Regions from separate parts of the Nocardioides lentus genome, predicted to be linked through region 2. Evidence: predicted binding sites of a transcription regulator. Region 2 holds the regulator's gene; each other region holds the start of a gene.
The links. The regulator LexA, encoded in region 2, represses DNA repair genes until DNA is damaged. The targets are predictions, from matches to a motif close to TCGAACANNTGTTCGA.

Region 1: the regulator LexA is predicted to act here: its motif matches at 5,436-5,451, upstream of ruvC (crossover junction endodeoxyribonuclease RuvC).
Region 3: the regulator LexA is predicted to act here: its motif matches at 1,845-1,860, upstream of ABD158_RS15615 (HNH endonuclease signature motif containing protein).

Annotation. Positions count from the first base shown of each region.
Region 1 is NZ_BAAAMY010000009.1:89,094-99,186, forward strand. It holds gene ABD158_RS16485 (alternate-type signal peptide domain-containing protein) at 1-419, shown strand, start outside; gene ABD158_RS16490 (signal peptidase I) at 428-1,042, shown strand; gene ABD158_RS16495 (LPXTG cell wall anchor domain-containing protein) at 1,039-1,863, shown strand; gene ABD158_RS16500 (SipW-dependent-type signal peptide-containing protein) at 1,860-2,510, shown strand; gene ABD158_RS16505 (hypothetical protein) at 2,510-3,013, shown strand; gene pdxS (pyridoxal 5'-phosphate synthase lyase subunit PdxS) at 3,051-3,977, shown strand; gene pdxT (pyridoxal 5'-phosphate synthase glutaminase subunit PdxT) at 3,971-4,609, shown strand; gene ABD158_RS16520 (YebC/PmpR family DNA-binding transcriptional regulator) at 4,609-5,373, shown strand; gene ruvC (crossover junction endodeoxyribonuclease RuvC) at 5,493-6,050, shown strand; gene ruvA (Holliday junction branch migration protein RuvA) at 6,047-6,646, shown strand; gene ruvB (Holliday junction branch migration DNA helicase RuvB) at 6,663-7,718, shown strand; gene yajC (preprotein translocase subunit YajC) at 7,795-8,157, shown strand; gene ABD158_RS16545 (adenine phosphoribosyltransferase) at 8,154-8,723, shown strand; gene ABD158_RS16550 (RelA/SpoT family protein) at 8,884-10,093, shown strand, end outside.
Region 2 is NZ_BAAAMY010000005.1:127,222-137,314, reverse strand. It holds gene ABD158_RS11530 (alkaline phosphatase D family protein) at 1-1,290, opposite strand, end outside; gene lexA (transcriptional repressor LexA) at 1,381-2,121, opposite strand; gene ABD158_RS11520 (LysM peptidoglycan-binding domain-containing protein) at 2,481-2,861, shown strand; gene ABD158_RS11515 (hypothetical protein) at 2,831-3,166, opposite strand; gene ABD158_RS11510 (NupC/NupG family nucleoside CNT transporter) at 3,246-4,520, opposite strand; gene ABD158_RS11505 (N-formylglutamate amidohydrolase) at 4,533-5,336, opposite strand; gene ABD158_RS11500 (mismatch-specific DNA-glycosylase) at 5,362-5,886, shown strand; gene nrdR (transcriptional regulator NrdR) at 6,234-6,713, shown strand; gene ABD158_RS11490 (vitamin B12-dependent ribonucleotide reductase) at 6,847-9,795, shown strand; gene ABD158_RS11485 (serine/threonine-protein kinase) at 9,873-10,093, opposite strand, start outside.
Region 3 is NZ_BAAAMY010000007.1:266,396-276,488, forward strand. It holds gene ABD158_RS15605 (ATP-binding cassette domain-containing protein) at 1-184, opposite strand, end outside; partial or broken gene ABD158_RS19280 (GNAT family N-acetyltransferase) at 823-1,179, opposite strand; gene ABD158_RS15610 (organic hydroperoxide resistance protein) at 1,234-1,668, opposite strand; gene ABD158_RS15615 (HNH endonuclease signature motif containing protein) at 1,874-3,229, shown strand; gene glmM (phosphoglucosamine mutase) at 3,278-4,630, opposite strand; gene rpsI (30S ribosomal protein S9) at 4,656-5,180, opposite strand; gene rplM (50S ribosomal protein L13) at 5,233-5,676, opposite strand; gene ABD158_RS15635 (citrate synthase) at 5,922-7,211, shown strand; gene ABD158_RS15640 (MalY/PatB family protein) at 7,321-8,556, shown strand; gene ABD158_RS15645 (SigE family RNA polymerase sigma factor) at 8,600-9,094, opposite strand; gene ABD158_RS15650 (hypothetical protein) at 9,091-9,975, opposite strand.

The DNA of each region.
Region 1 (10,093 bases), on a different contig from region 2:
GCGGGACGATCACGGCGGGTGAGCTGGACCTGACCCCGGTCGCGGGCACCGGCACCTGGACGTTCAACGGCACCCCGGTGGCGGACCCGACGGCCGTCGTCATCGTGCCGGGCGACGAGCTCGCCTACACGGGCAGCTTCACCATCACCGCCGAGGGCGACAACCTGGAGGGCACGGTCGACGTCGTGGGCGGTGCCGGGGCCGGCGGCCTGGTCGGCGACGTCACGCTCGACGTCGTCCCGACGATCGACGGCGCTGCCGCCACCACCGTCACCGAGGCCGACGACGGCGACGTGCTGGACGTGGCCATCGACATCTCGTTCCCGTTCGGCACCACGGTCGACAACACCTCGCAGACCGAGACCCTCGACCTGACCGGTGTCGACGTCGTCATCACCCAGACCGACGCCACCCCCTGACCCCACCGATGACGACCGTCACCCTCCCGCGCGCACCGGGGGCGACGACCCCCGGCGCCCGCCGGGCGACCCGGCACCGCAGCACCACGCCGCTCGCCGTGGTCGGCTCCGGCCTCGCCTGGGCCGTCGTCACCCTCGCGGTCGGCCTGCTCGTCGCCGCCGTGCTGCTGCCGCGCCTGGCCGGCGCCACGCCGTACAGCGTCCTCACGGGCTCGATGACGCCCGCCTACCCGCCGGGCTCGCTCGTCGTGGTGCGCCCCGTCGCGGCCGAGGACGTGGCGGTCGGCGACGTCATCACCTACCAGCGCGAGTCGGGTCGGGCGAGCGTGGTGACCCACCGCGTGGTCTCCGTCGCCAGCAGCACCGTCGACGGCAGCCGCACCTACCTCACCCGCGGCGACGCCAACCCCGTGGTCGACGCCGACCCGGTGCGCCCGGTGCAGGTGAAGGGGGAGCTCTGGTACGCCGTGCCGTGGCTGGGCCACCTGCACAGCTGGCTCTCCGGGGACCAGCGCCAGTGGGCGACGTACGGCGTGGGGGCGGGGCTGCTCGCCTACGCCACCGTGATGCTCCTCGGCGCGGGCCTCGACCGACGACGCCGTCGGGCGGGGGAGGTCCGGTGAGCCGGGACGGCGTCCCGGCAGCGTCGGCGCTGTCGGCTGCGCTCGCGACCGTGCTGGCGGCCGTCCTCACCGCGACGGTCCTCCTCGGCGCGGGGGCAGCGTCGGCCGCGTCGCCGACCGCGGGAGCGCCGCGCGACCCGATCGGGCTGAGCCCGGACGGGGTGCGCTACGCCGACGCCCTCGAGGGGCCGCTGTTCGGGCGCCGACTCGCCTGGGTGCCGGGAGACCGCCGCACCCGCAGCTGGTGGGTGCGCAACCAGGCGGAGCAGGCTGCCCTCCTCACCGTCGAGGTGCCGGCCCGCGGAGTGCTGCCGGGCTGGCTCTCGCTGCAGACCCGGGTCGGGGGCGCCTGGCGCGCCCTCGACACCGCGGCGCCCGTCACGACCGGGCGTCTCGCCCCGGGTGCGTCCCGACGGGTCGCGGTCCGGGTCACGATGCGGCCGACGGCCGGCAACCGCACGATGCTTGACGACGCCGACCTGCCCCTGCGCGTGCGCCTCACCGAGGCCCGGGGGGCCACGCCCGGTGGCCCCGACACCGCCCCGGGTGACGGCGGCGGTGACGGCGGCGGTGACGGCGATGACGGGAGCGGGCCCGGCGACGGGGGGTCCGCCGGGGGTGCCGGTGACGGGTCGGGCTCCCTGCCCGGCGCCGGAGGTGCACGGTCGGCCCCGGGCGGGCCCCTCGACGGGCTGCTGCCCGACACCGGGGCGGGCTCCGGCCCCGCGCTGCTGCTGCTCGGGGCGGCCCTGCTCGCGGCGGGCGCCTCGGTGCTGCGCCGCCGCTGGCGCGGCGCCGTCCCGGCGGAGGCGACCTCGTGAGCCGGCACCGCGCCGAGGGTGGCGGGCGGGGTCCCGGCCGCCGGGCCACGCCCGCCCCGACCCGGCACCGGCTCGCGCTCCTGGTCGCGCTCGCGGTGGCCCTCCTCGTCGGGATCGGGGGCGCCGGCACCTACGCCTTCTGGAACGACCGCGCCGACATCGACACCGGCGCCGTCGCCAGCGGGTCGATGGACCTGCGGGTGGACGACCAGGCGATCGGTCGCAACACCGGGTACGCCAAGACCGCCATCGCGTTCAGCGGCCGGACACCGGGGGAGTTCGAGACCTACGACCTCCGGCTGCGCAACGTCGGTCGCGCCACCGGCACCTACACGCTGGCCGTGCTGCGGGGCGGCAGCTGGAGCTACACCGAGGACGCGATCACGGTGCAGGCCTGGAGCGGCACCGCCCAGGACGACCCGACGTCGTACCCGGAGCGGGACACCTGCTCGGGCAGCCTCCTCGGGGCCGCGCAGGTCTTCCCGACCGCGACGCCCCAGGCGCTGATCACGACCCCGCGGACGCTGGTCGGCAACGCCGAGGAGACGATCTGCGTGCGCGTCGGCATCGCGACCTCCGCCACCGACGTCAGCCAGGACAAGACCGGGACGCTGCAGCTCCGCGCGATCCTGACCCAGGTCACGTGATGCCCGGCCGGACGGGGCTCGCCGCGGGGCTCGCCGGACTGACGGGAGTCCTCGCGCTCGCGTTGCCGGCCACGGTGGACACCACGGGTGCGGTCTTCTCCGACGCCGCCGACACCGCGACCGGGGCCCTGGCGACCAGCCGCTTCGTGCCGGCGGCCGCGGGCACGGTCACCTGCTCCACCACCGGGCTGCTGCCGAGCACGATCCGGTTCACCACGCCCACCGTGGCCGCGCTCCCGCGCGGCACCGTCCAGTACGTCGCGCGCCTGTCGCGGGTCGCCCAGCCGCAGACGGTGGTGTTCGAGGGCCTGATGACGGTCAGCGGGTCGACGGCGAGCATCGACTTCGGCGGCACGCTGCTCAGCGGGCTGGGGACGGCGAACTACCGGATCTCGGTCACCACCCGGCTGAGCGCCCAGACGCTGGAGTCCTCCCCGGCGGCCACCGCCACCTTCAGCTACGGGCTGCTCGTGCTCGGGGTCTTCGGGTGCGGCACGGCGTGAGCGCGGCGCGATCGAGCACGCTGGGTACGGTTGAAGCATGGACGACGCCCAGCAGACCCCGGACCGCACTCCCGACGTGACCGCGACCACGGGCACCGCCGCGGTGAAGCGCGGCATGGCCGAGATGCTCAAGGGCGGCGTGATCATGGACGTCGTCACCCCCGAGCAGGCCCGCATCGCCGAGGACGCCGGCGCCGTGGCCGTCATGGCGCTCGAGCGCGTGCCCGCCGACATCCGCGCCGAGGGCGGCGTCAGCCGCATGAGCGACCCCGAGATGATCGAGGGGATCATCGACACCGTCTCGATCCCCGTCATGGCCAAGGCCCGCATCGGCCACTTCGCCGAGGCGCAGGTGCTCCAGAGCCTCGGCGTCGACTACGTCGACGAGTCCGAGGTGCTCACGCCCGCCGACTACGCCCACCACATCGACAAGACGGCCTTCACGGTGCCGTTCGTCTGCGGCGCGACCGGTCTCGGCGAGGCCCTGCGACGCATCGCCGAGGGCGCGGCCATGATCCGGTCCAAGGGCGAGGCCGGCACCGGCGACGTGTCGAACGCCGTGACCCACATGCGCACCATCCGCTCCGAGGTCCGCCGCCTGGCCGGGCTCGACGCCTCCGAGCTGCCGCTCGCCGCGAAGGAGCTCGGCGCGTCGCTCGAGCTGGTGCGCGAGGTCGCGGAGGCGGGCCGCCTGCCCGTCGTGCTGTTCACCGCCGGCGGGATCGCCACCCCCGCCGACGCCGCGATGATGCGCCAGCTCGGCGCCGAGGGCGTCTTCGTCGGCTCGGGCATCTTCAAGTCCGGCGACCCCGCGGCCCGCGCCGCGGCCATCGTGCGCGCCAACGCGTTCTACGACGACCCCGACGTCGTCGCCAAGGCGTCCCGCGGCCTCGGGGAGGCCATGGTCGGCCTCAACGTCGACGCGCTGCCCGAGCCGCACCGGCTCGCCGAGCGCGGGTGGTGACCGGGCCCCGGATCGGGGTCCTCGCGCTGCAGGGGGACGTGCCGGAGCACGTCGCCGCGCTGGCGGGCGTCGGCGCCCGCCCCCTCGTCGTACGACGGGAGGCGGAGCTGGACGCCTGCGACGCGCTCGTGCTGCCCGGCGGGGAGTCCACCACGATGGTCCGTCTGCTGCGGATCTTCGACCTGCTCGGACCGCTGCGGGCGCGGATCGCGGGCGGCCTGCCGGTCCTCGGCACCTGCGCGGGGATGATCCTGCTCGCCGACCGCGTCCTCGACGGCGAGCGGGGCCAGGAGACCGTCGGCGGCCTCGACGTGACCGTGCGGCGCAACGCCTTCGGACGACAGGTCGACTCCTTCGAGGGGTCGGTGACGATGGCGGGCGTCCCGGGTCGCCTGCCCGCCGTCTTCATCCGCGCGCCGTGGGTCGAGGAGGCCGGGCCGGGTGTCGACGTCCTCGCCCGGGTCGACGCGGGGCCGGGGGTCGGTAGGATCGTGGCCGTACGCCAGGGTCCGCTGCTGGCCACCTCGTTCCACCCCGAGGTCGGCGAGGGCCCGGACGCCTGGCGCGTGCACCGCTACTTCGCCGAGCAGGTGGTCCCGGACCCCGCCGGCGCGCGACGAAGGGATCCGTGATGTCAGGCCACTCCAAGTGGGCGACCACCAAGCACAAGAAGGCCGTCGTCGACGCCAAGCGCGGCAAGCTCTTCGCCAAGCTCGTCAAGAACGTCGAGGTCGCCGCGCGCATGGGCGGCGGCGACCCGGGCGGCAACCCGACGCTGTACGACGCCATCCAGAAGGCGAAGAAGTCGTCGGTGCCCAACGACAACATCGACCGGGCCGTCAAGCGGGGCTCCGGCGCCGAGGCCGGCGGGGCCGACTACCAGACGATCATGTACGAGGGCTACGGCCCGAGCGGCGTCGCGCTGCTCGTCGAGTGCCTGACGGACAACAAGAACCGGGCCGCGATGGAGGTCCGCACCGCGATGACCCGCAACGGCGGCACCCTCGCCGACCCGGGCTCGGTGTCCTTCCTGTTCCACCGCAAGGGCGTCGTCGTCGTGCCCGCCACCCAGGAGGGCCGCACCCTCGGGGAGGACGACCTGCTGGAGGTCACCCTCGAGGCCGGCGCCGACGACATCCACGACCTCGGCGAGGCCTTCGAGGTCGTCTCCGAGGCCACCGACCTGATCGGGGTCCGCACCGCGCTGCAGGCCGCCGGGCTGGACTACGACTCCGCCGAGGCGTCCTTCCTGCCCGACTCGCAGGTCGAGCTCGACGCCGACGCGGCGCCGAAGGTGTTCCGTCTCGTCGAGGCCCTCGAGGACCTCGACGACGTCCAGAACGTCTACGCCAACTTCGACGTCTCCGACGAGGTCATGGCGACCGTCGACGCCTGAGCCCGACCGCGGCCTCCCGGCGTGTCGGGGGCCGACGGCGTCGCCGGGTGCGGCTACCGTCTGCGAACAGGTGTTCGGACGAGCGGGCACGGCGAGGCGGAGGCGGTGCGATGCGCGTCCTGGGGATCGACCCGGGCCTGACCCGGTGCGGGGTCGGCGTCGTCGAGGGCGACGTCGGGCGGCCGCTGCGGCTGGTCGACGTCAACGTCATCCGCACCTCCGCCGGCGTCCCGGTCGCCACCCGCCTGGTGACGATCGAGGCCGGCATCGCGGAGTGGCTCGAGGAGTACCGCCCCGACGCCGTGGCGGTGGAGCGGGTCTTCGCCCGCTCCGACGTCTCGACGGTCATGGGCACCGCGCAGGCCAGCGGCCTGGCGCTCGTCGCGGCGGCCAAGCGCGGCCTCCCGGTGGCGCTCCACACCCCGAGCGAGGTCAAGGCCGCCGTCTCCGGCAACGGCCGCGCCGACAAGACGCAGGTCGGGCTCATGGTGGCCCGGATCCTGCGCCTCCCGGCCCCGCCGAGCCCGGCCGACGCGGCCGACGCCGTGGCGCTCGCGATCACCCACATCTGGCGGGGCGGGGCCCAGTCCCGCCTGGCCGCCGCGGCCGAGGCCGCCCAGAGCAGTCGAGCCGGTGACGCCCGCGTCGCCGCCGCACGGAAGGCAGGACGTCGATGATCAGCAGCGTGCGGGGGAGGGTCCTCGCGGTCGGCCTCAGCAGCGCCGTGGTGGAGGTCGGCGGGGTCGGGCTGCAGCTGTCGTGCGCCCCCGGGACGCTCGCCGGGCTGCGTGCCGGCGAGGAGGCGACGCTCGCCGCCAGCCTCGTGGTCCGGGAGGACTCGCTGACGCTGTACGGCTTCGCGACCCCCGACGAGCGCGACTGCTTCGAGCTCGCGCAGACCGCCTCGGGCGTCGGGCCCAAGGTGGCGCAGGCGATGCTCGCCGTGCTCGGCCCCGACGACCTGCGCACGGCCATCGCCACCGAGGACACCAAGACGCTCACCCGGGTGCCGGGGATCGGCCAGAAGGGCGCCCAGCGGATCATCCTGGAGCTCAAGGACCGGATCGGGCCCCCGGTGGGGACCGCAGCCTCCCCGGCCGCGGCGCCGCCGGTCGACGCCTGGCGCGCGCAGGTGCTCGAGGGCCTCGTCGGGCTCGGCTGGTCCGCGCGCGAGGCCGACAAGGCCGTCGGCGCCGTCGCCGACCAGGCCGGACCCGAGCCCGACGTCGCCGCGCTGCTGCGGGCGGCGCTGCGCACCCTGAGCCGGAGCTGACGGGGCCGTGGAGGAGATCGACCACGAGGACGCGGAGTCCACCCACCTGCGCTCGCTGGTGACGGCCGAGGCCGACGGCGACGAGCGGGCGGTCGAGGCCGCGCTGCGACCGAGGACCCTCGACGAGGTCGTCGGGCAGCAGCGGGTGCGCGAGCAGCTGGGTCTCGTCCTCGAGGCCGCCCGTCGCCGTGAGCGGACCCCCGACCACGTGCTCCTCTCCGGGCCGCCCGGGCTGGGCAAGACGACGCTGGCCATGATCATCGCCGCCGAGATGAGCGCCCCGCTGCGGCTGACCAGCGGACCGGCGCTGACCCACGCGGGCGACCTCGCCGCGATCCTGTCGGGGATGAACGAGGGCGACGTGCTCTTCGTCGACGAGATCCACCGCACGGCGCGACCGGCGGAGGAGATGCTCTACATGGCGATGGAGGACTTCCGCGTCGACGTCGTCATCGGCAAGGGACCGGGCGCGACCGCGATCCCGCTCGAGATCCCCCCGTTCACGCTCGTCGGGGCGACCACCCGCGCGGGGCTGCTCCCCGGCCCGCTGCGCGACCGCTTCGGGTTCACCGCGCACCTCGAGTTCTACGAGCCCGCCGAGCTCGACCTCATCGTCCGGCGCTCCGCGGACCTGCTCGGGGTCGAGGTCACCCGCGACGGCTCCGCCGAGATCGCCGGACGCTCCCGCGGCACCCCGCGCATCGCCAACCGCCTGCTGCGCCGTGTCCGTGACTGGGCGCAGGTGCGCGCGGACGGCGTCGTCACGCTGGAGGCCGCGCGGGCGGCCCTCGACCTCTACGAGGTGGACGAGTCCGGCCTCGACCGGCTCGACCGGGGCGTCCTGGACGTGCTGTGCCGTCGGTTCGGCGGCGGGCCCGTCGGGGTCTCGACGCTGGCCGTCGCCGTGGGGGAGGAGCGCGAGACCGTCGAGGAGGTCGCCGAGCCGTTCCTGGTGCGCAACGGCCTGCTCGCCCGCACCCCCCGGGGCCGCGTCGCGACCCCCGCCGCCTGGGCCCACCTCGGCCTCACCCCACCGCCCGGGACCGGCGACACCGCGCTCTTCGACGGCTGAGGCCGCGGGGATGCGGGGGGCGGACAGCGGTCTCCTAGACTCACCAGGTCCCTGACGTCACCCGAAAGGTCCCATCGTGGGCGAGGCCGCCTCCTTCCTGCCGCTCGTGCTCATCGTGCTGGCGTTCTACTTCCTGCTGATCCGGCCGCAGTCCAAGCGCGCCAAGGCGCAGCGCCAGATGCAGGCCGAGCTGGCCCCGGGCTCCTCGGTGATGCTGACCTCCGGGATCTTCGGCGAGCTGACCCGCACCGACGACCCGGAGCGCGTGGACGTGCGGGTCGCCGACGGCGTCGTGCTGACCGTCGCCCGCGCCGCGATCGCCAACGTCGTGCCCGAGCGCGCCCCGCTCGAGGCCACCGACCCGGTCGACCCCGCCGTCGAGGCCCGCGCCGACGGCCGCGAGCCCGGCGAGGACGTCCCGGGCCGCCGGGAGCTCTGAGCGTGAGCCCCTCCGCTGCCGGCGCGCTCGAGCGCGCCCGCGAGGCCATGGCGCGCCTGGTCGTCGACGTCCCCGACTTCCCGAGCCCGGGTGTCGTCTTCAAGGACGTCACGCCGCTGCTCGCCGACCACGAGGCGCTGACGGCGGGCGTCGCGGCGCTCGCCGAGGCGGGCCGCGACGACGACGGGGCGACCACCGTCGACGCCGTGGTCGGCATGGAGGCCCGCGGCTTCCTGCTCGCCGCCCCGGTGGCGCTCGCCCTCGGCGCGTCCCTCGTGCCGGTGCGCAAGGCCGGCAAGCTCCCGCGGGCCACGCACGCCGTCTCCTACTCCCTGGAGTACGGCGAGGCCACCCTGGAGATCCACACCGACGCGCTGGCCCCGGGGTCGCGGGTGCTGCTCGTCGACGACGTGCTCGCGACCGGCGGGACGCTGCGCGCGACCCGTGAGCTGGTCGAGGCCTGCGGGGCCGAGGTCGCCGCCGTGGCGATGCTCATGGAGCTCACCTTCCTCCCGGGCCGCGAGGCGCTGGGCGAGGTGCCGCTCACGTGCCTGACCAGCGTGTGAGCACCCCTACACTGGTGGGGTGGACGAGCACCCGGGCGACAGCGGCTCCCGCAGGGGAGCGCTGACGGCCGAGCCCGTCGACGCGACCCCGGCCCCGCCGACGCGCGGCCCGGCCGGGCCCCGACCGACCGGACCCGCGCCGGTCACGTCGGCGCGCGGGATGCGGGCCCGCCTCGCGCGCATCGGCACCCGCAGCTCGGCCAGCGACACCAACCCGGTGCTGGACCCGCTGTTCAAGGCGGTCCGGGCCAACCACCCCAAGGCCGACCTCGCCCTGCTCGAGCGGGCCTACACGACCGCCGAGACCATGCACGGCCCGCAGATGCGCAAGAGCGGCGACCCGTACATCACCCACCCCCTCGCGGTGACCACGATCCTCGCCGAGATCGGCATGACCGAGCCGACCCTGGTCGCGGCGCTCCTCCACGACACCGTCGAGGACACGCCGTACACCCTCGAGCAGCTGCGCAAGGACTTCGGCGACGAGGTCGCCCAGCTCGTCGACGGCGTCACCAAGCTCGACAAGGTCAAGTACGGCGACTCCGCCCAGGCCGAGACGCTCCGCAAGATGATCGTGGCGATGGCGCGTGACATCCGGGTCCTCGTCATCAAGCTCGCCGACCGTCTCCACAACATGCGCACGCTGCGCTACGTGAAGGCCGAGACGCAGGAGCGGAAGGCCCGCGAGACCCTCGACATCTACGCCCCGCTGGCCCACCGGCTCGGCATGAACACCCTCAAGTGGGAGCTCGAGGACCTCGCGTTCGCGACCCTGCACCCGAAGATCTACGACGAGATCGTCCGCCTGGTCGCCGAGCGCGCGCCCTCGCGCGACCAGTTCCTCGCGCAGGTCATCAGCGAGGTCTCCGCCGACCTCAAGGCGGCCCGGATCACCGCGAAGGTCACCGGCCGGCCGAAGCACTACTACTCGATCTACCAGAAGATGATCGTCGGCGGCCGGGAGTTCTCCGACATCTACGACCTCGTCGGCATCCGGATCCTCGTCGACGCCGACCGCGACTGCTACTCCGCGCTGGGCGTGCTCCACTCGCGCTGGAACCCCGTGGTCGGCCGCTTCAAGGACTACGTCGCGCTGCCGAAGTTCAACATGTACCAGTCGCTGCACACGACGGTGATCGGCCCGCAGGGCAAGCCCGTCGAGCTGCAGATCCGCACCTTCGGCATGCACCGTCGCGCCGAGTACGGCGTCGCGGCGCACTGGAAGTACAAGGAGAACACCCGCGCCGGCGTCGACACCGAGCGTCGCACCGAGGCCGGGACGGCCCCCGGCGACGACATGACGTGGGTCAAGCAGCTGCTCGACTGGCAGAGCGACATCGAGGACCCCGGCGAGTTCCTGGAGTCGCTGC
Region 2 (10,093 bases):
GGTCAGGAAGACCGTGTCGCGCACCCCGCGGTCGGCGATGGTGTCGAGCACCTCGCGGCGGTCCGCGGTGTAGCCGTCCCACTGGTCGACGTTGTACGGCGCGCCGTCGCGGGGGAGCAGTCCGGTCACGTCGGCGACGGGGTCGAGGAGCGCGCCCGGCAGCGAGGCGAACGTGACCGGCGAGATCATCACCGGGTTGCCGACCAGCTTCCACTGGGCGCGTCGCTGCGTCAGCGACTCCCGCAGCCACGCGAGCTGCGCGTCGCCGGTGATCGACCGACCCGGGTCGCCGACCTCGCCGTCGACGAGCGGGGTCGCGACCTGCTGGTCGCGGTAGGTGCGCAGGTCGAGCATGCTCAGCTCGGCCAGCCGGCCGAACCGCAACCGTCGGTACAGGCGGGTGCCGTCGCCCAGCGCCGCCGAGCCGGACAGGCGGACCGGCATCCACTCGTCGTACGCGCGGTGGGCGCGGGCGCGGCGGCGCGCCCAGTCGCCCTCGGCCGGCTGGTGGTTCTCGGCCCCGCCGCGCCAGGCGTCGTTCGCGGACTCGTGGTCGTCCCACGTGACCACCCACGGCAGCCGGGCGTGCAGGTCCGCGAGGTCGGGGTCGGTCTTGTACTGCGCGTGCCGCTGGCGGTAGTCGGCGAGCGAGACGATCTCGCGGGCCGGCCGGTGCGCACGCACGTCCACGTTGTCCCGGCCCAGGCCGTACTCGCCCGGCGCGTACTCGTAGAGGTAGTCGCCGAGGTGCAGGACCAGGTCGAGGTCGTCGCGCGCCGCGAGGTGGCGGTACGCCGAGAACCACCCGGCCTGCAGGTTGGCGCACGAGACCACGCCCCAGCGCAGGCGGCCGGGGGTGCTGTCGGCGGCCGGGGCAGTGCGGGTGCGACCGACCCGGCTACGGCGGCCGGCCCAGGTGAAGCGGTACCAGTACCAGCGGGCCGGCGCGAGCCCCGTCGCGTCGACCTTGACCGTGTGGTCGCGCCACGGGCCGGTGACCGCCCGGCCCCGCCGAACGACGCGGCGGAACGCGGGGTCGGTCGCGACCTCCCATCCGACCTCGACCCGCGGTCCGCGTCCGGAGCCGGGGGTGGCGGCGGCGGTGGGGGTCACACGCGTCCAGAGCACGACGGCGTGCGGGCGCGGGTCGCCCGAGGCGACACCGTGGGCGAAGGCGCGGGCGTCCGCGGCCTGCGCCGGGAGCGGGGAGCCCGTGACGGCGACGGCGGCGGCCCCGGTGGCCCCGGCGGCCAGCACGGCCCGGCGGGAGGGGCGGGGAGGAGTGGTCACGGGACCATCAACGACCATCGCCGGGCCGTGTGACGGCCCGGCGACGAGTGGTCGGCAAGTGTTCACCCGCCGGCTACGCGGGTGGGCGGGTCAGACGCGGCGCAGCACCGTCGTCACCTTGCCCAGGACGGTCGCGTGGGTGCCGTCGATGGGCTCGTAGGCGTCGTTGTGGGGCATCAGCCACAGGTGACCGTCGTCGCCGCGGCGGAACGTCTTGACCGTGGCCTCGCCGTCGATCATCGCGGCGACGATGTCGCCGTTGACGGCCGTCTGCTGCTGGCGCACCACCACGTAGTCGCCGGAGCAGATGGCGAGGTCGATCATCGAGTCGCCCTGCACCTCGAGGAGGAACAGGGTGCCCTCCCCGACGAGCTGCTTGGGCAGCGGGAAGATCTCCTCGACCCGCTCCTCGGCCAGGATCGGGCCGCCGGCCGCGATCCGGCCGAGCACGGGCACGTACGTCGCGGCCGGCATCGCGTCGCCGGCGCCGGTCTCGTCGACCGAGGAGGGCCCGGCCGAGGACAGCGCGCGACGGGCCGCGAGGGCGTCCGGGACGAGGACCTCGAGCGCGCGGGGACGGTTCGGGTCGCGACGCAGGAAGCCCTTCTTCTCCAGCACGCGGAGCTGGTGGGCGACCGACGAGGACGAGGTGAGCCCGACCTCGGTGCCGATCTCGCGCATGCTCGGCGGGTAGCCGCGCTGCTCGAGCGAGTCGCGGATGACCGCCAGCACGCGCTCCTGGCGCGGCGTCAGCCCGTCGGTGCCGGCCGGCCCGTCGGGCAGCTCGGCGACCTTCGCGCCCCCGTCGTTGCTGTCGTCTCCTGCGGCCATCGTGTCGCCTCCGTGTCCGGTCGGTGCCGGGTCCGTGTCGCGTCCGCGCCGCTCGGGCGGCGGCGTCGGGGTCAGGTCGCTGACGCTACGCCGCCGGCCGGGTCGGTTTCAAACACCTGTTCGACCGCGTGTCGCGGGGTCGGCGACCGGGGGCCGGCGCCGACCTCGCCCGTCCTGCCGTCCGAACATCTGTTCGTCCACACCCTTGTGCACAGTCGAACACATGCTCTACCGTCGTACGTGTGTTCGATCGAACGTGAGAGCGAACCGCGACGGGCCGGCCGGTGTCGGTGGTCGTCCGTAGAACTCCTCGTGACCCGCACGCACCCGACCTGCTCCCTTCCCCAGGAGGTCCTCCGATGTCCAGCGCCACCCCCTCGCTCGCCGCCCCGCTCGCCGCCCCGCTCGCCCGTCCGTCCCTCGGCCCCGTCCGGCTCACCCGCCGCGGCCGACTCGTCGTCTTCGTGGGCTCGCTGCTGCTGCTCGTGGGGCTGGTGCTCGGGCTGGGCCTGGCACTGGCCGGCTCGCAGGCCACCGGCGAGGCCGGGGTCGAGCCCGCCACCGTCACGGTGACGGTGGGCACGGGCGAGACCCTCTGGGACATCGCCGGCCCGCTCGCCGCCGACGGTGCGGGCGGGGGCGACGTCCGCGTCGTCGTGCAGGACCTCGAGGAGCTCAACGCGCTCGACACCGCGATGCTGCGGGCCGGTCAGGAGCTGCGGGTCCCCGTCGTCGAGTGACGACTCGCGGGCGGAGGCGTCCGCCGGCCACCGACGAGACGCACCGCCCGCACCGCGAGCACGAGCGCCACGAACAGGCAGGCCACCGCCCCGAGGGTCGCGACCGCGAGGAACGCCCACCCGGCGGAGTCCCCGCCGCGGGCCGCGCTGCCGAAGTCGATGGCCGCGAGGACCAGGTAGCCCCAGGCGACGACGGTGAGGGTGACGCCCAGCGCCAGCAGGAGCAGCCGGCCCCAGGGGAGGGGGGCCCGCTGCGCGGGGCGGCGGGGTCCGGCGCGCCTGCCCGCCCGCTTCCCCCTCGCCACGCCCCCATCATCGCACCCCGGGGGCCGTCGGCGCCCCTGCTCGGCGGACGTCCCGAAGGGCCTGGAGCGCCTGGAGCGCCTAGAGCGAGAACACGACACCGGCGATGGCGGCGTTGGACAGGTTGGCCAGGCTCGCGGCGAGCAGGGCCCGGAAGCCCAGCGCGGCCAGCAGCGAGCGACGCTCGGGCGCCAGCGAGCCGACCACCCCGAGGATGATGGCGATCGAGGCCACGTTGGCGAAGCCCGCCAGGGCGAAGGTCACGACGACGACCGTCAGCGGGTCGAGGCCGCCCACGGCGGGGCCGAAGTCGGCGTACGCGACGAACTCGTTGAGCACCGTCTTCTGCCCGATCCACGAGCCGGCCTGCGCGGCCTCGGACCACGGCACCCCCAGCAGCCACGCCAACGGGGCGAGGAGCCGCCCGAGGACCTCCTGGAAGGTCAGGTCCCCGGCGCCGAACCACCCGCCCACGGCACCGAGCAGCCCGTTGGCCAGGGCGATGAGGGCGACGAAGGCGATGAGCAGCGCGCCCACCGTGATCGCGATGCGCCCGCCGGCCAGGGCCCCGCGACCGATCGCGTCGACGAGGTTGCGCGACTCGGTGTCGCGGACCTCCCGCACGTCCAGCTCGTCGAGGTCGCGGACCTCCTCGCCGTCGGCCGGCTCGATGCTCGCCGGCTCCCTCTCCCGCGGGGTCGAGTCCGGCCACAGGAGCTTGGCGAACAGCAGCGCGGCGGGCGCGTTCATCACGGTCGCGGCGAGGAGGTACTCCAGCGGGGCGCCGAGCAGCGAGTAGCCGACCAGGGTGGAGCCGGCGGCGGCCGTCAGCCCGCCGACCATCACCGTGAAGATCTGTCCGGCCCGCAGCGAGCGCAGGTACGGCGCGATCATCAGCGGGGCCTCGCTCTGCCCGAGGAAGATCACGGTGCTCGCGTAGAGGGACTCGACCTTCGACACCCCCAGCACGCGGGCCAGGGCCCCGCCGACGTAGTGCGTCGCGTACTGCACCACGCGCAGGTAGAACAGCATCCCGATCAGCGCGCCGAGGAAGATGATGACCGGCAGCACGGAGAGCGCGAAGACCGTCCCGTCGTCGCCGCCGGCCTCGTAGAGGGGCCCGAACAGGAACGCCGTGCCCTCGTCGGTGAAGCCGATCAGGTCCGCGACGCGGTCCGCGACCCACGCCAGTGCCCGCTCCCCGGGGCCCCAGCGGAGCACGAGCGCGGCGAAGGCGACCTGCAGCGCGAGCGCCGCGCCGACGGTGCGCCAGCTCACGCCCCGGCGGTGGCTGCTCAGCGCCCAGGCGACACCGAGCAGCAGCACCAGCCCGAGGATCCCGCGGAGGTCGGCCATGCCCGGATCCTGTCAGGCCGACGTGCCGTCGAGGCGGTGCAGCAGGTCGACGAGCGCGGCGACCACGGCGTCGGCGCCGTCGGCCCCGGCGTAGGTGTCGCGTCGCAGCTCGACCATGAGCGAGGAGACCCGGCGCTCGGTGCCCCAGTGGCGCAGCGGCACGTAGGTGCCGCGGAACGGCTCGTCCAGGACGACGTCGCCGACGGGGGCGAGGGCCGCGCGCGCGGCCGCGACGAGCGCGGCGGGGGTGTGGACCGGGTCGGTGCCCAGGCAGACGGGCGGCCGGCGGTCGTCCGCGTGCCGCTCGTAGGGCAGGGGGAGGGCCGGGTAGGAGTGGAGGTCCACCACCACGCAGCGCCCGTGCGCCGCCAGGCGGTCGTCGACGAGGTCGGCCAGCGCCGCGGCGTACGGGTCGAAGTAGCGGCGCACCAGGGCGGCGTCACGGTCGGGGTCGTCGTCGCGCAGCAGCCGGAGGTCGCTGGTGCGCGTGTAGACCGCACCCATCCCGACCTCGGTCATCTCCTCCGCGGCCGGGTCGGGGAAGCGCTCGGGGTCGACGACGAGCCGCGAGGCGGCGTTGACGAACCGCCACGGCCGGGGCGTGCCCGCCGTGACCGCCGCCGCGACCGCGCGCTCGGCGAGCACGTCGGTGGCCACGTCGGTCATCGCGTCGAGCTCGGCGGCGAGGGCGTCGTCGTCCAGGACGATCGAGGAGCGCGCGTCGGCCGGCACGTGCCGCGACGCGTGCGGCACGTGGACGACCACGGGCGAGGCGTCGTCACCGGGGAGCAGGTGGGCGGTGGGTCTCGGCGTCACCGGTCGAGCGTGGCAGGGTCGGGGTGTGGAGCTGCTCGACGACGTGGTGGGCGAGACGCCGCTGGTCGTCTTCTGCGGGATGGCGAACCTGTGCTCGCCCACGCGCCACGACCACCACTACGGCGGCCCCGGCAACGCGTTCTACCGCTTGCTGCACGCCGCAGGGCTCACCGAGGAGCTGCTGGCGCCCGCCGACGAGCGGCTCCTGCCGTCGTACGGGCTGGGGGTGACGGACCTCGTGGTCGAGCGGGCCCCCGACGTGCCGCGGCGCACCCACGTCGACGCCCTGGCCGCGAAGGTCGAGGGCTGGTCGCCGGAGTGGCTCGCGATGACGTCGAAGACCGTGGCGGGCGAGCTGGCCCGCGCCCTGGGACACCGCCCGCCCGGCCTGGGGCCGGCGGGGTGGGACCTCGCGGGAGCGCCCGTGTTCGTCCTGCCGGGGCCCAGCGGGGCCAACCAGCGACGCTCCTACGACGGCCGCCCGGACCGTCTCTCGTGGTGGGGCGACCTGGCCGCGCTCGTGGGTCGTGGGCCCCGCGCGATCGTCTGACCCGTCCTGACCTGCGGTTTTCCCGCGCGCCGGCCCACGGCCCGCGGCGCGTCGTGCGCGACGCGCCGATCCGCTTGCGGGCCGTGCGCACACGGGCGTAGGGTCACCACCACATCTAGTAATCACAACGGTGTAGTTATCCACATCTAGTCCTCAGGGCGGGCGGTTTCCTCCCCAGGACGTGGTGGTTCCTCCACACGTGAGCGCCGGATGTGCACAGGTCCGTCCACACCTCCGACGACCTCGGCGGCCGCCCCGGGCGGGATGCCGGTGTCGGCGGCCGGTGTTGGACTGGACGGGTGGACGACACCAGCGACGAGACCGACGACGAGACCGAGGAGGGACCCGTGCACTGCCCGTTCTGCCGCCACACCGACACCCGGGTCCTGGACAGCCGGGTCACCGACGACGGCGGGTCCATCCGCCGCCGGCGGGTCTGCTCGTCGTGCGAGCGTCGGTTCACCACGGCCGAGCAGATGCAGCTGATGATCGCGAAGCGCAACGGCACCACCGAGCCCTTCCGGCGCGACAAGGCCGTCGCCGGGGTCCGCAAGGCCTGCAAGGGCCGACCGGTCACCGAGGACCAGCTCGCCCGGCTCGGCCAGGAGGTCGAGCACGCGCTGCGCGCCGCCGGGTGGGCCGAGGTGCCCGCCCACGAGATCGGGCTCGCCATCCTCGGGCCGCTGCGCGAGCTCGACGAGGTCGCCTACCTGCGGTTCGCGAGCGTCTACCGGGCCTTCACCTCCGCGGCCGACTTCGAGGCCGAGATCGTCTCGATGCGTCTGGAGCGCGGCCTGCCGGCCGGCTCCGACCTCGTCGAGACCTGATGAGACTGCCCGGCACGTCGTGGGGAAGCGGCGTGCCGGGCGCACCACCCCCAGCAGCACCTCCCCGCACCACCTCCAGCGGCACCAGACCAGCACCAGACCACCAGCACCACCGAGGGGATCCGAGGACCACATGACCGAGACGGTGAGCGGAAGCGCACACGACACGACGAGCGGCCGCACCGGCCGTGGCGTCCGGATCCAGCGGGTGTTCAGCACCCCCGGCGTCCACCCCTACGACGAGATCTCCTGGGAGCGCCGCGACGTCGTCCAGACCAACTGGAAGACCGGCGCGACCGTCTTCGAGCAGCGCGGCGTCGAGTTCCCCGACTTCTGGAGCGTCAACGCCTCCACGATCGTCACCTCGAAGTACTTCCGCGGCGCCGTCGGCACCGACGCGCGCGAGTGGAGCCTGCGCCAGCTGGTCGACCGCGTCGTCGACACCTACACCGCGGCCGGCCTCGAGCACGGCTACTTCGCGGACGCCGCCGACGCCGAGATCTTCTCCCACGAGCTCGCCTGGCTGCTGGTCCACCAGTACTTCTCGTTCAACTCCCCGGTCTGGTTCAACGTCGGCACCCCCTCGCCGCAGCAGGTCTCGGCCTGCTTCATCCTCTCCGTCGACGACTCGATGGACTCGATCCTGAACTGGTACAAGGAGGAGGGCTTCATCTTCAAGGGCGGCTCCGGCGCCGGCCTGAACCTCTCCCGGATCCGCTCCTCCAAGGAGCTGCTGTCCTCGGGCGGCACCGCCTCCGGTCCCGTCTCGTTCATGCGCGGCGCCGACGCGTCCGCGGGCACCATCAAGTCGGGCGGCGCGACCCGCCGCGCGGCCAAGATGGTCGTCCTCGACGTCGACCACCCCGACATCGAGGAGTTCGTCGCGACCAAGGCGCGCGAGGAGGACAAGATCCGCGCGCTGCGCGACGCCGGGTTCGACATGGACCTCGGCGGCGACGACATCACCTCGGTGCAGTACCAGAACGCCAACAACTCGGTCCGGGTCTCCGACGAGTTCATGCGCGCCGTCGAGGAGGGCACCTCCTTCGGGCTGCGCTCCCGCCAGACCGGCGAGGTCATCGAGACCGTCGACGCCCGCGGCCTGTTCCACAAGATCAGCGAGGCCGCGTGGGCCTGCGCCGACCCGGGCCTGCAGTACGACGACACGATCAACGACTGGCACACCAACCCCGAGACCGGCCGCATCACCGCCTCGAACCCGTGCTCGGAGTACATGTCGCTCGACAACTCCTCGTGCAACCTCGCGTCGCTGAACCTGCTGAAGTTCCTGCGCAAGGACGACACCTTCGACGCGCAGAGCTTCGCCTCCGCGGTCGAGCTGATCATCACGGCGATGGACATCTCGATCTGCTTCGCGGACTTCCCGACCGAGCCGATCGGCCAGACCACCCGCGACTACCGCCAGCTCGGCATCGGCTACGCCAACCTCGGCGCGCTGCTGATGGCGATGGGCCTCGGCTACGACTCCGAGGGCGGTCGCTCGATGGCCGCGACCATCACGTCGCTGATGACCGGCACGTCGTACGCCCGCTCCGCGGAGATCGCCTCCGTCGTCGGCCCGTACGCCGGCTACCGCCGCAACGCGGACGCCCACCAGCGCGTCATGCGCAAGCACCAGGCCGCCAACGACCAGGTCCGCACGCTGCACGCCGAGGACCGCGCCGTCCACGAGCTCGCGACCAAGACGTGGGAGACGGTGCTGCGCTCCGGCGAGAAGCACGGCTTCCGCAACGCGCAGGCCTCGGTGCTCGCGCCCACCGGCACGATCGGCTTCATGATGGACTGCGACACGACCGGCATCGAGCCGGACTTCTCGCTGGTCAAGTTCAAGAAGCTCGTCGGTGGCGGCTCCATGCAGATCGTCAACCAGACGATCCCGCGGGCGCTGCGCAAGCTCGGCTACCAGCCCGAGCAGGTCGAGGCGATCGTCGCCTACATCTCCGAGCACGGCCACGTCGTCGACGCCCCGGGCCTGAGGACCGAGCACTACGAGATCTTCGACACCGCCATGGGCGCCCGCTCGCTCAAGCCGATGGGCCACGTGCGGATGATGGCGGCGGCGCAGCCGTTCCTGTCCGGTGCGATCTCCAAGACCGTCAACCTGCCCGAGACCGCGACGGTCGAGGACATCGAGGACGTCTACCTGCAGTCGTGGAAGCTCGGCCTCAAGGCCACCGCGATCTACCGCGACAACTGCAAGGTCGGCCAGCCGCTGTCCGACGGCGGCGGCAAGGCCACCAAGGACGCCAAGGACGCGCAGGACGCCAAGGACGCCGCGGCGGTCGTCGAGAAGGTCGTCGAGAAGGTCGTCTACGCCCCGACCCGCAAGCGGCTGCCGAAGTCCCGCGTCTCGCGGACCACGTCGTTCACGGTCGGCGGCGCCGAGGGCTACATGACCTCGGGCGCCCACGACGACGGCGAGCTCGGGGAGATCTTCCTCAAGCTCGGCAAGCAGGGCTCGACCCTGGCCGGCGTGATGGACGCGTTCTCGATCGCGGTCTCGATCGGCCTGCAGTACGGCGTGCCGCTCGAGACCTACGTCTCGAAGTTCACCAACCTGCGCTTCGAGCCCGCGGGCCTCACCGACGACGCCGACGTGCGGATGAGCCAGTCGATCATGGACTACATCTTCCGCCGCCTGGCGCTGGACTACCTGGCCTTCGAGGACCGCGCCGCCCTCGGCATCTACTCCGCCGAGGAGCGTCAGCGTCACCTCGAGACCGGCTCCTACGAGCCCGTCGAGGTCAGCGAGGTCCAGGCCCTGCGCGCCGAGCCGGAGCAGGTCACCGTCGTCCTGCCCGACCCGGACGCCGAGGCCGCGGACACCGACGACGAGCCGACGGCCACCGTGGGCGAGGTGACCGACGCCGAGGCCGCCCAGACCTCCGACGTGGGCGCCAAGCCCGCCCCGCGCGAGGCCCACACCTCCGCGGAGCTGCTCGAGAAGGTCACCGGCACCGCCGTCGACTCGCCGCTGTGCTTCACCTGCGGCACCAAGATGCGCCCGGCCGGCTCCTGCCACGTCTGCGAGGGCTGCGGCTCGACCAGCGGCTGCAGCTGAGCCGACGCTCCACCCAGCACGACGACGAGGGCCGGTGCCACCTGGTGGTGCCGGCCCTCGTCGTCGGTCGTCGGGCCTCAGACGACACGGTCCCGCTCCCGCCCGCGGCCCAGGCACGACGGCCACGGGGCCTCCCGGCACGCGGCGGCCGCGCCCCGCAACAGGGCGTCCGGTGAGCCCCGGCGCTCGGGGTCGGGGTCCAGGAGGACCCGGACGAGCGGGGTGACGGGCGTCGCGGGCAGTGCGGTGACCTCCGGGAACGGCCGGCCGGTGAGGGCCTCGGCGAGGACGGTGCCCA
Region 3 (10,093 bases), on a different contig from region 2:
GGCCTGCCGGGAGCGCGTCGACCAGGGCGCGCACGGTCAGCGACTTGCCCGACCCGGACCGGCCCGCGAGGGCCACCCGCTCGCCGGCCCGCACCTCGAGGTCGACCGGACCGACGAGGCGGTGACGGCCCGCGCTCACCGTGAGGCCACGGGCGCGCAGGACGACGTCGCGCGAGCGGTCCATCGGTCCTCCGGTCCTCGTGGGTCGGGCTGGGCGAGCCGACCTTATATGAGAACGGGAATCAGTCGCGCATTGGGGTCATCCGGCGCTGTAGGTCGAGCGCGACCTCGAGCCGCCGGTAGCCGAGGCGCTCGTTGACGTCGTTCATCCAGCGGTTGGAGGTCGCGTTCTCCGTCTCCACGTGGGTGCACGCCACCCGGCCGGCGGCGCGGAGGTCGAGCAGACCGCGGTGGGACGCGAGCTTGAGCGCCAGACCGAGCCGACGGCCCCGGTGCGCGGGCAGGACGAGAGTGCCGCCGACGCCGGCGAGCCTCCTGGGCCCGCAGCCGACCGAGGTCCCAGGAGGCGTCCCCGTGCTCGCGCTCGCTCGGGGGCAGCAGCGAGGCGAAGGCCGACAGCAGCGCGCAGAACCCGGCCGCGTGGACGTCGGGCACCCGGTCGACGGCGAGGAGCACGCGGTGGTCGCCGAGGTGCTCGCGGACCTCCGCGGTCAGCGGGTCCCACCGGGGGGCCGCGGCGTCGAGCTCGAGCAGCTTGGCGTCGCTCTCCTCGACGACCGACCACCCGTGACGCCGGGCGAACCGGGCGCCGTCACCCCGCTCATCCTCACCCGTCCCGACGTACGTCGTGGCGTCGAGCAGGCGGCGCCCCGCCGCGGCCGCCACCGCCTCGGCGGCGCCCAGGAGCGCGGCCCCGACCCCGCGCCGACGCAGCCCGGGACGGGTCCACACCTCGATCCGGGCCGTGTCGACCCGGTCCAGGCTCGGCAGCACGACGAGGGCCGCGCCGGCCTCGCGGCCACCCGGACGGGCGGCGAGCAGCACGACGCGCTGGTCGTCGCGGGGCTGGGTCAGAGCCCGCCGCGAGAGCTCCCAGGGCGGCCAGGCGTCGTAGGGCCGGTCCACGAGACCGGCGGCGTGGCCGGTGGACCACCAGGCATGCAGGTCGGCCTCGTCGTCGACGTCGACGACACGGATCCCCGGCTCCGAGCGCACCACGACCCCGGACGCTACGGGGCGTCCGGGGCCGGGGCGAGCGGTTTTCGGGTCGACTCAGGCGGCCAGGCCGGTGACGGTCGTCGGCACGTTGCCGCTGATGGCGCGCGAGTAGGGGCAGAAGGCGTGGGCCTTCTCGACCAGGCTCTGCGCGGTCTCGGCGTCGGTGCCGGGGATGGTCACGGTGATGTCGGCGGTCAGCGCGTACGACGTGTCGTCCGGGCCGAAGCCGATCGCGATGTCGAGCGTCGCGCCGGAGGCGTCCACGCCCTCGTTCTTGGCGACGGCCTGCAGCGCGCCGTTGAAGCACGCGCCGTAGCCGACGGCGAAGAGCTGCTCGGGGTTGGTGCCGGTGCCCGGGCCGCCCATCTCCTTCGGGGCGGTCAGCGACAGGTCGAGCACGCCGTCCTCGGACTGCGCGCGGCCGTCCTTGCGGCCGCCGGAGACGGAGGCGCGGGCGGTGTAGACGATCTTGTCCGGTGTGTTGGTCATGACTGGTGCAACCGGCGGGCGCGCGATCTGTTCCATCCGGGCGCGGCGACCCGCCGCGACGAAGGCTGCCGGGAGCGCGGTCGGCGACACGAGGCGCCCGACGGGTGGAGGCCGCCTCGAAGCAGACCCACGCGCCGACCCACGAGCGACACCAGGTCGTGGACAGGACCGGGCAATCGAACATATGTTCGAGTAGTATCGATCCATGACCGCCGCACCTCTCCCCCTCCGGCCGCCCGGGACCCTGTCCCTGGCCACCGAGGTCGAGGTGCTGCACCTGGTCCTCGACGACCTGCACGCCACGCCCCTCATCGGATCGCCGGCCGAGCCCACCGAGCCTGCTGCGCTGCCGGCCGAGGTCCACCGCGCCCAGGCCCGCCTCGACGCACTACGCCTCACGCTCATCGCCGCCGCCGACGCCGCCGGCGTCGCGCAGCGCTCCGGGCAGGCCACCACCGCCGACTGGGTCGCGAAGAACACCCGCAGCGGCCGACCCGAGTCCGCCCGCGACACCGCCCTCGCAACCGCCCTCGCGACCTCGCCGGCCGGCACCCCCGACCGACCCGCCCTCGACGAGACCCGCGACGCCCTCGCCCACGGCGCCCTGTCCGCGGCCCACGCCCGCGTCATCGCCCACGCCCTCGCCCAGCTGCCCGCCGGGGTCACCCCCGAGCAGCGCGCCCGCTGCGAGACCCGTCTGATCGCCGACGCCGGCCGCTTCGACCCGACCCAGCTACGCCGCCACGCCCGCCGGATCCTCGCCGAGATCGAACCCGACCCCACCGTCGTCGACACCCACGAGAACGACCAGGTCACCGCCGAGGAAGACACCGCCTATGCCCGCGCGCGGCTCACCTTCCACGACAACGGCGACGGCACCACCACCGGCCACTTCACCCTGCCCCACCTCCAGGCCCACATCCTGAGCACGCTCATCGACGCCATGACCGCACCCCGCCGCCGACACCCACGCACGAGCGCGACCGGCGCGGAGACGAGCAGTCCGGCAGCGAGCGAGGCCAACCCGTTCGAGCGCGACCGCACCGACCCCGCCCACGCACGAGGCCTCGCCCTCGCCCAGCTCCTCGAGCACCTGCCCACCGACCACCTCCACGGCACCGCCACCACCCAGGTCACCGTCCTGATCGACATCGACACCCTGCGCGGCCACCTCAAGACCGCCGGCCTCGACACCGACCACACCATCTCCGCCGGCGAAGCCCGACGCCTCGCCTGCACCTCCGGCCTCACCCCCGCCGTCTACGCCCGAGCCCTCGCCGGGCCCTCCGTGATCCTCGACCAGGGCCGACAATCGCGACTCTTCACCGAGACCCAACGACGCGCCCTCACCGCCACCCACACCCACTGCGCCGCAGGAGGGTGCACCCGACCCATCGCCTGGTGCGAGATCCACCACCGCACCCCCTGGGCCGCAGGCGGCACCACCGACCTGGCCAACGCGATCCCCCTGTGCGGATGGCACCACCGCCGCACCCACGACCACCGCTACCGCACCACCCACCACCCCGACGGCACCGTCACGATCCAGGCACGCCCATGAGTCGTGCCGGGTGGACGGTGGCACCGCGGGAGCGCCGGTGCGAAGGGCTCAGCCCAGGGCGAGGCGTGCGCGCACGACGTCCGCGAGACGGTCGGCGACCGCGCGCGCCTGCGCGGCCGTGGCCGCCTCGACCATGACGCGGACCAGCTGCTCGGTGCCGGAGGGGCGGAGCAGGACGCGGCCGGTGTCGCCGAGAGCGGCCGACTCGGTCTCCACGGCGGCGAGGACCTCGGGGTCGGAGTCGGCGCGGGTGCGGTCGACGCCGGCGACGTTGACGAGGACCTGCGGGAAGACGGTCATCGTCGAGGCCAGGTCGCGCAGCGAGGAGCCGGTGGCGACCATGCGCTCGAGCACGTGCAGGGCGGTGAGGAGGCCGTCGCCCGTGGTGGCGTGGTCGCGCATGATCACGTGGCCCGACTGCTCGCCGCCGAGCGTGTAGCCGCCCTCGCGCATCGCCTCGAGCACGTAGCGGTCGCCGACCTTGGTCTGCAGCACGCGGACCCCCGCGGCGTCCATCGCGCGGACGAGACCGAGGTTGCTCATCACGGTGGCGACCAGGGTGTCGTCCTTGAGGCGGCCCGTCTCCTTCAGGGAGGTGGCGAGCACGGCCATGATCCGGTCCCCGTCGACGACCTCGCCGAGGTGGTCCACGGCCAGGCAGCGGTCGGCGTCGCCGTCGACGGCGAAGCCGACGTCGGCGCCGTGCTCGAGGACGGCGCGGCGCAGGGGCTCGAGGTGGGTCGAGCCGCACCCGTCGTTGATGTTGAGCCCGTCGGGCTCGGCGCCGATGGCGATCACGCGGGCCCCGGCCTGGACCAGCGCGCGGGGGCCGACCTCGTGGGCCGCGCCGTTGGCGCAGTCGAGCACGACGGTGAGCCCGGCGAGGGGCTGGTCGATCGTGCGCAGCAGGTGGTCGGCGTACTCCTCGACCGTGCGGGCGTACGGCGTGACGCGGCCGACCTCGCCACCGGTCGGGCGATCCCACTCGGTGTGGAGCAGCTCCTCGATGCGCAGCTCGAGGGCGTCGTCGAGCTTGACGCCGCCGCGGGCGAGGAACTTGATGCCGTTGTCGGGCATCGGGTTGTGCGACGCGGAGATCACGACGCCCACGTCCGCGCCGAGTGCGTCGGTGAAGTACGCGACCCCCGGCGTGGGCAGCACCCGCAGCCGGATCACGTCGACCCCGGCCGAGGCCAGGCCGGCGACGACGGCGTGCTCGAGGAACTGCCCCGAGATGCGCGTGTCGCGCCCGACCACGGCGAGCGGCCGCTGCCCGGTGTACCCGCCACGATCGACGAGCACCCGGGCCGCGGCCACGCCGAGGTCGAGCGCGAGCTCCGCGGTCAGGGGGCCGTTGGCCAGCCCCCGGACCCCGTCGGTCCCGAAGATCTTCTTCCCCATGAGAAGTCCCTGGGTCCGGTGGGGATCAGCGCTTGGAGAACTGCGAGGCCTTGCGGGCCTTCTTCAGACCGGCCTTCTTGCGCTCGATGACGCGGGCGTCACGGGTGAGCAGACCGGCCTTCTTCAGGTCGGCGCGGTTCGCCTCGGTGTCGACGGCGTTGAGCGCACGGGCCACGCCGAGGCGCAGGGCGCCGGCCTGACCGGTAATGCCGCCGCCGTGGATGCGGGCGATGACGTCGAAGCGGCCCTCCAGGTGGGTCGTCACGAAGGGCTCGTTGACGACCTGCTGGTGCAGCTTGTTGGGGAAGTAGTTGTCCAGCGTGCGGCCGTTCAGGCGCCACTGGCCGGTGCCCGGCACGATGCGCACGCGGGCCACGGCCTCCTTGCGGCGACCGGTCGCCGCGGAGGGGGCGACGATGGAGGTGGCGGCGCCGGAGTCGGGAGCGGCAGCGCTCTCCGAGCTGTAGGCGACACCGGACTCGTCGGTGGTGTAGGTCTCGTCGGCGGCGTCGGTGGTCTCGACGTCGGGGGTGGTGGTCTCGTCAGCCATGGTGGTGAGGTCCTCGATCGTTTCGGCTCGGCTCGTGGGTGAAGGTCGGTCGTTACTGCGAGATCTGGCGGATCTCGTAGGGGGCGGCCTTCTGGGCCTGGTGCGGGTGGGTCGGGCCGGAGTAGACCTTCAGCTTCTTGATGACCTGCCGACCGAGACGGTTCTTCGGGAGCATGCCCCAGACCGCGCCCTCGATGACCTTGCGGGCGTCCTTGTCGAGCGCCTCGCCGATCGGGGTGGAGGTGAGGCCGCCCGGGTAGCCGGAGTGGCGGTAGAGGACCTTGTCGGTCCGCTTCTTGCCGGTCAGCGCGACCTTCTCCGCGTTGACGACGACCACGAAGTCACCGCCGTCGACGTGCGGGGCGAAGGTCGGCTTGTGCTTGCCGCGGAGCAGGTTCGCGACCTGCACGGCGAGGTGGCCCAGGACGATGTCCTCGGCGTCGATCACGTGCCAGGAGCGCTCGATGTCGCCGGGCTTGGGGCTGTAGGTGCGCACGGGCATCCTCGTTCTTCTCGTCGGTGGTGGGCCCCGCCGCTGCGTGGCCTCTCGGACGCCTCCTGACCGACACTGCCCGGCTCCGTCTCGTCCGGGTCTGCGTCCGGGCCCGCACAGCGGGCCCCGGGCGCGGCAGTAGGCGCAGCCGCCAACGGTACGCCCGTGGCGCTCGGGGGGTCAAAACGCGCGTCCGGCCCCGAGGGGCCGCTGTCGTGGTCTGCGCCACGCGGTCTAGATTTGCGCGCGTGACTGACTCTCTCACCGTCCGCGACAACCGTACGGGCCAGGAGTACGACGTCCCGATCGCCGACGGCGCCATCAAGGCCGCGGACCTCGGGAAGATCAAGGCGGGCGACGACAGTCCCGGCCTCGCGATCTACGACCCCGGCTTCGTCAACACCGCCTCGTGCCGCAGCAGCGTCACCTACATCGACGGTGAGGAGGGGATCCTGGAGTACCGGGGCTATCCGATCGAGCAGCTGGCGGAGAAGTCGTCGTTCCTCGAGGTCGCCTACCTGCTGATCCACGGCGAGCTGCCCACCAAGGAGCAGCACGACGCCTGGGTGCACGACATCACCTTCCACACGTTCGTCCACGAGAACGTGAAGACCTTCATGCAGGGCTTCCGCTACGACGCCCACCCGATGGGCATGCTCATGGCGTCCGTCGGCGCCCTGTCGACGTTCTACCCGGACGCCCGCAACATCGGCGACGACGACAACCGCCAGATGCAGATCATCCGCATGATCGCCAAGATGCCGACGCTGGGCGCCTGGGCGTTCCGCCACGCGCAGGGCAAGCCGTACGTCTACCCCGACAACGACCTGTCCTACACCGAGAACTTCCTCGCGATGCTGTTCAAGATGAGCGAGCAGAAGTACGAGGCCGACGAGCGTCTCGTCAAGGCCCTCGACGTGCTGTTCATCCTCCACGCCGACCACGAGCAGAACTGCTCGACCAACGCGGTCCGCTCGGTCGGCTCCTCGCAGGTCGACCCCTACTCCGCGGTCGCGGCCGGCGTCGGCGCGCTCTACGGCCCGCTGCACGGCGGCGCCAACGAGGCGGTGCTGCGGATGCTGCGCCGCATCGGCACGAAGGAGAACATCCCCTCCTTCATCGAGGGCGTGAAGGCCGGCAACGAGAAGCTCATGGGCTTCGGCCACCGGGTCTACAAGAACTACGACCCCCGCGCGCGCATCATCAAGAAGGCCGCCGAGGACGTCTTCGAGGTCACGGGGACCAACCCGCTCCTCGACATCGCGCTGGAGCTGGAGAAGATCGCGCTGGAGGACGAGTACTTCGTTTCGCGCAAGCTCTACCCCAACGTGGACTTCTACTCCGGCCTGATCTACGAGGCCTTCCAGTTCCCGCCCGAGATGTTCACGGTGCTCTTCGCCATCGGCCGCACGCCGGGCTGGCTGGCGCAGTGGCTCGAGCTGGTGCAGGACAAGGAGCAGAAGATCGCCCGTCCCAAGCAGATCTACACCGGTGACCGCCGGCTGACGTTCACGCCGGCCTCGGAGCGCTGGGCCTGAGCCCCCGCCCCGGCCGCACGACGACCCCGGTCCTCCGCCTGGAGGGCCGGGGTCGTCGGCGTCCGGGCCCCGGTCCGCGCGGGCCGGGCCCTGGTGGTTCGCTGTCGTCATGGCGACCACGACCCACCACGGCGACGTGCCCGACCCGCTCGAGCGGCTGACACTCGCGCAGCTGCGCGAGCGCACCAGCGTCAAGTGGCGCACCCACCCCGACGACGTGCTGCCGCTGTGGGTCGCGGAGATGGACGTCGTGCTCGCCGAGCCGGTGGTCGCGGCCGTCCACCGGGCGGTCGACACCGGGGACACCGGCTATCCCGCCGGCACGGGCTACGCCGAGGCGCTGGCGTCGTTCGCCGCCCGCCGCTGGGGCTGGGACGGCCTCGACGTCGCCCGCACCGCGGTGGTGCCCGACGTGATGCTCGGCGTCGTCGAGACGCTGCGGCTGCTCACCGACGTCGGCGACGCCGTGGTCGTCAGCGCGCCGGTCTACCCGCCGTTCCACGCCTTCACCGCCCACGACGGGCGCCGGGTCCTCGAGGCCGGGCTGCGCGCCGAGGGCCGCCTCGACCTCGACGACCTCGACCGCGCCTTCGGCGAGGCCGTCGCGGGCGGGGGGCGGGCGGCGTACCTGATGAGCAACCCGCACAACCCGACCGGCGCCGTGCACACCCGCGCCGAGCTCGAGGCCGTGGCCGCCCTGGCCCGACGGCACGGCGTGCGGGTGGTCGCCGACGAGATCCACGCCCCGCTCGTGCTGGCCGGCGCGAGCTTCACGCCGTACCTGTCGGTGGCGGGGGCCGAGGACGCCTTCGTCCTCACCTCGGCCTCGAAGGCGTTCAACCTGCCCGGGCTGAAGGCCGCGGTGCTCGTGGCGGGACCCGAGGCGGCCGCCGACCTGGCGCGGCTGCCCGAGGAGGTCGGGCACGGCGCGAGCCACGTCGCCGTGCTCGCGCACACCGCCGCCCTGGCGCACGGCGACGCCTGGCTCGACGCCCTGCTGGTGGGCCTGGACGCCAAGCGCACCCTGCTCGGCGACCTGCTCGCCGCCCACCTGCCCGGGGTGCGCTGGACGCCCGGGCAGGGCACCTACCTGGCCTGGCTCGACTGCCGCGACCTCGGTCTCGGGACGGACGACGCGGTGCGCCGCCCCGGGGAGGTGCCGGGGACCGTCACCGACCTCGCGGGCCCCGCCCGGTTCTTCCTCGACCACGCGCGGGTCGCCCTCAGCGCCGGCCACGTCTTCGGGACCGGCGGTGCGGGCCACGTGCGTCTCAACCACGCCACCTCCGCCGCGGTGCTCACCGAGGCGCTGGCCCGCATGGGCCGCGCGGTCGCCGGACGCTGAGGCCGGGCCCGGGCCCCCGTCACCGGGCCGACCCCGGCCGGGTTCAGGACCCCGAGCTCTCCAGCGCGGCCTGCAGCCGCTCCAGCGCGCGCGAGGAGTAGCCCTTCACCGTCCCCTCCGAGATGCCGAGGTCCTGGGCGGTCTCGCGCACGGACAGCCCGAGCCAGTGCCGCAGGACCACCACCTTGCGCTGCTGCTCCGGCAGCGACCTCAGGGCGTCGCGCAGCGCGCTGCGGTCCTCGTACGCCGGGCCGGCCGGCTCGGCACGGTCGTGACCGTCGAGCCCCGCCCGCTCGCGGCGGCGGTGCGGGCGCCGGAGCTCGTCGAGGTGGGCACGCACGATGATGCGTCGCGTGTAGGCCTCGGCGTCGGCGCTGCGCACCCGCGGCCACGCGACGTACAGCTTGACCAGGGCGGTCTGCAGCAGGTCCTCCGCCTGGTGGTGGTCGCGGCACACGCCGTAGGCGACGCGGCGCAGGTGGGACTGCCGGGTCGCGACGAAGTCGGCGAACGCGGCCTCCCGCTCCTCACGTCTCACAGCAGCCCCTCGCCGGAGGAGTAGCGCTCCCGGGCGTCCTCCACGAACGCGTCGAGGTCGGCGAAGCCCCCGCCGCCGGGCACGACCTGGGTCTCGCCGTCGCTGCGGCGCACCGCGACGTACATGCGCTCGCCGTCGACCCGCAGCTCGGCGACGAGGCTCGTCTCCCCCGGGGCGGCGAAGGCCGCGCCCAGGTCGGCGGGGCGCTGGGCCACGAGGCGGACCGCGTCGGCCGCCGCGACGAGGTCGCCGTCGGCGTCGATCTCGACCCAGCTGTCGGGCGGCGGCGGGGTGCCCGCGACCGGCGTGCCGTCCGCCTCGTCGAGGGTGCGCTGGACCGCCACGACGGCCGGCAGCCACAGCTCCAGCGACCCCGTCGCGGGGCGCGACGTCACGGAGGTGCCGTCCTGGTCGGTGAGGGCGAGGACGAACTCGCGCGTGCCGTCGACCTCCACCTCGAGCCCGACCGAGCGCCCCACGTCGCCGGGGTACTCCATCGGGTTCGCCACCCGGCGCAGCACCTCGACCCCGGGGGCCAGGCAGAGCCGGCCGCTGGGACCGAGGACCGCGGGCTCGCCGAGGAGCCGCACGTCGGCGCAGTCCGGCTCCCGCTCGGTGGCCCCCGCACGGTCGGTGCTGCGGTCCGTGCCCGGGTCGCGGGCGACGTCCGGGCCGGCCCCGCGGTCGGTGCCGGGCAGCCCGGTCGCACCGGCGACGGCGAGTCCGCCGCCCAGGGCGGCGACGACGACCGCCGCGCCGGCGCCGACCGCCAGGCGCCGGGCCCGCAGCGCGCGCCGGCCCGGGGCGAGGTAGTCCGACCCCGGGCGGTCGCGCGGCCGCTCGATGGCCGAGTCGAGCTCGGACTCCCAGTCGATCCCCACCGTTCCCCCACCTCTCCTCGCGGCGCAGCCTGTCACTCCTCCTACGCCGCGCGTCGCGGCTCGGTTGCCCCGGGGACGGCACCGGACGACCTCGCACCTCAAGGTCGCCGCAGGGATC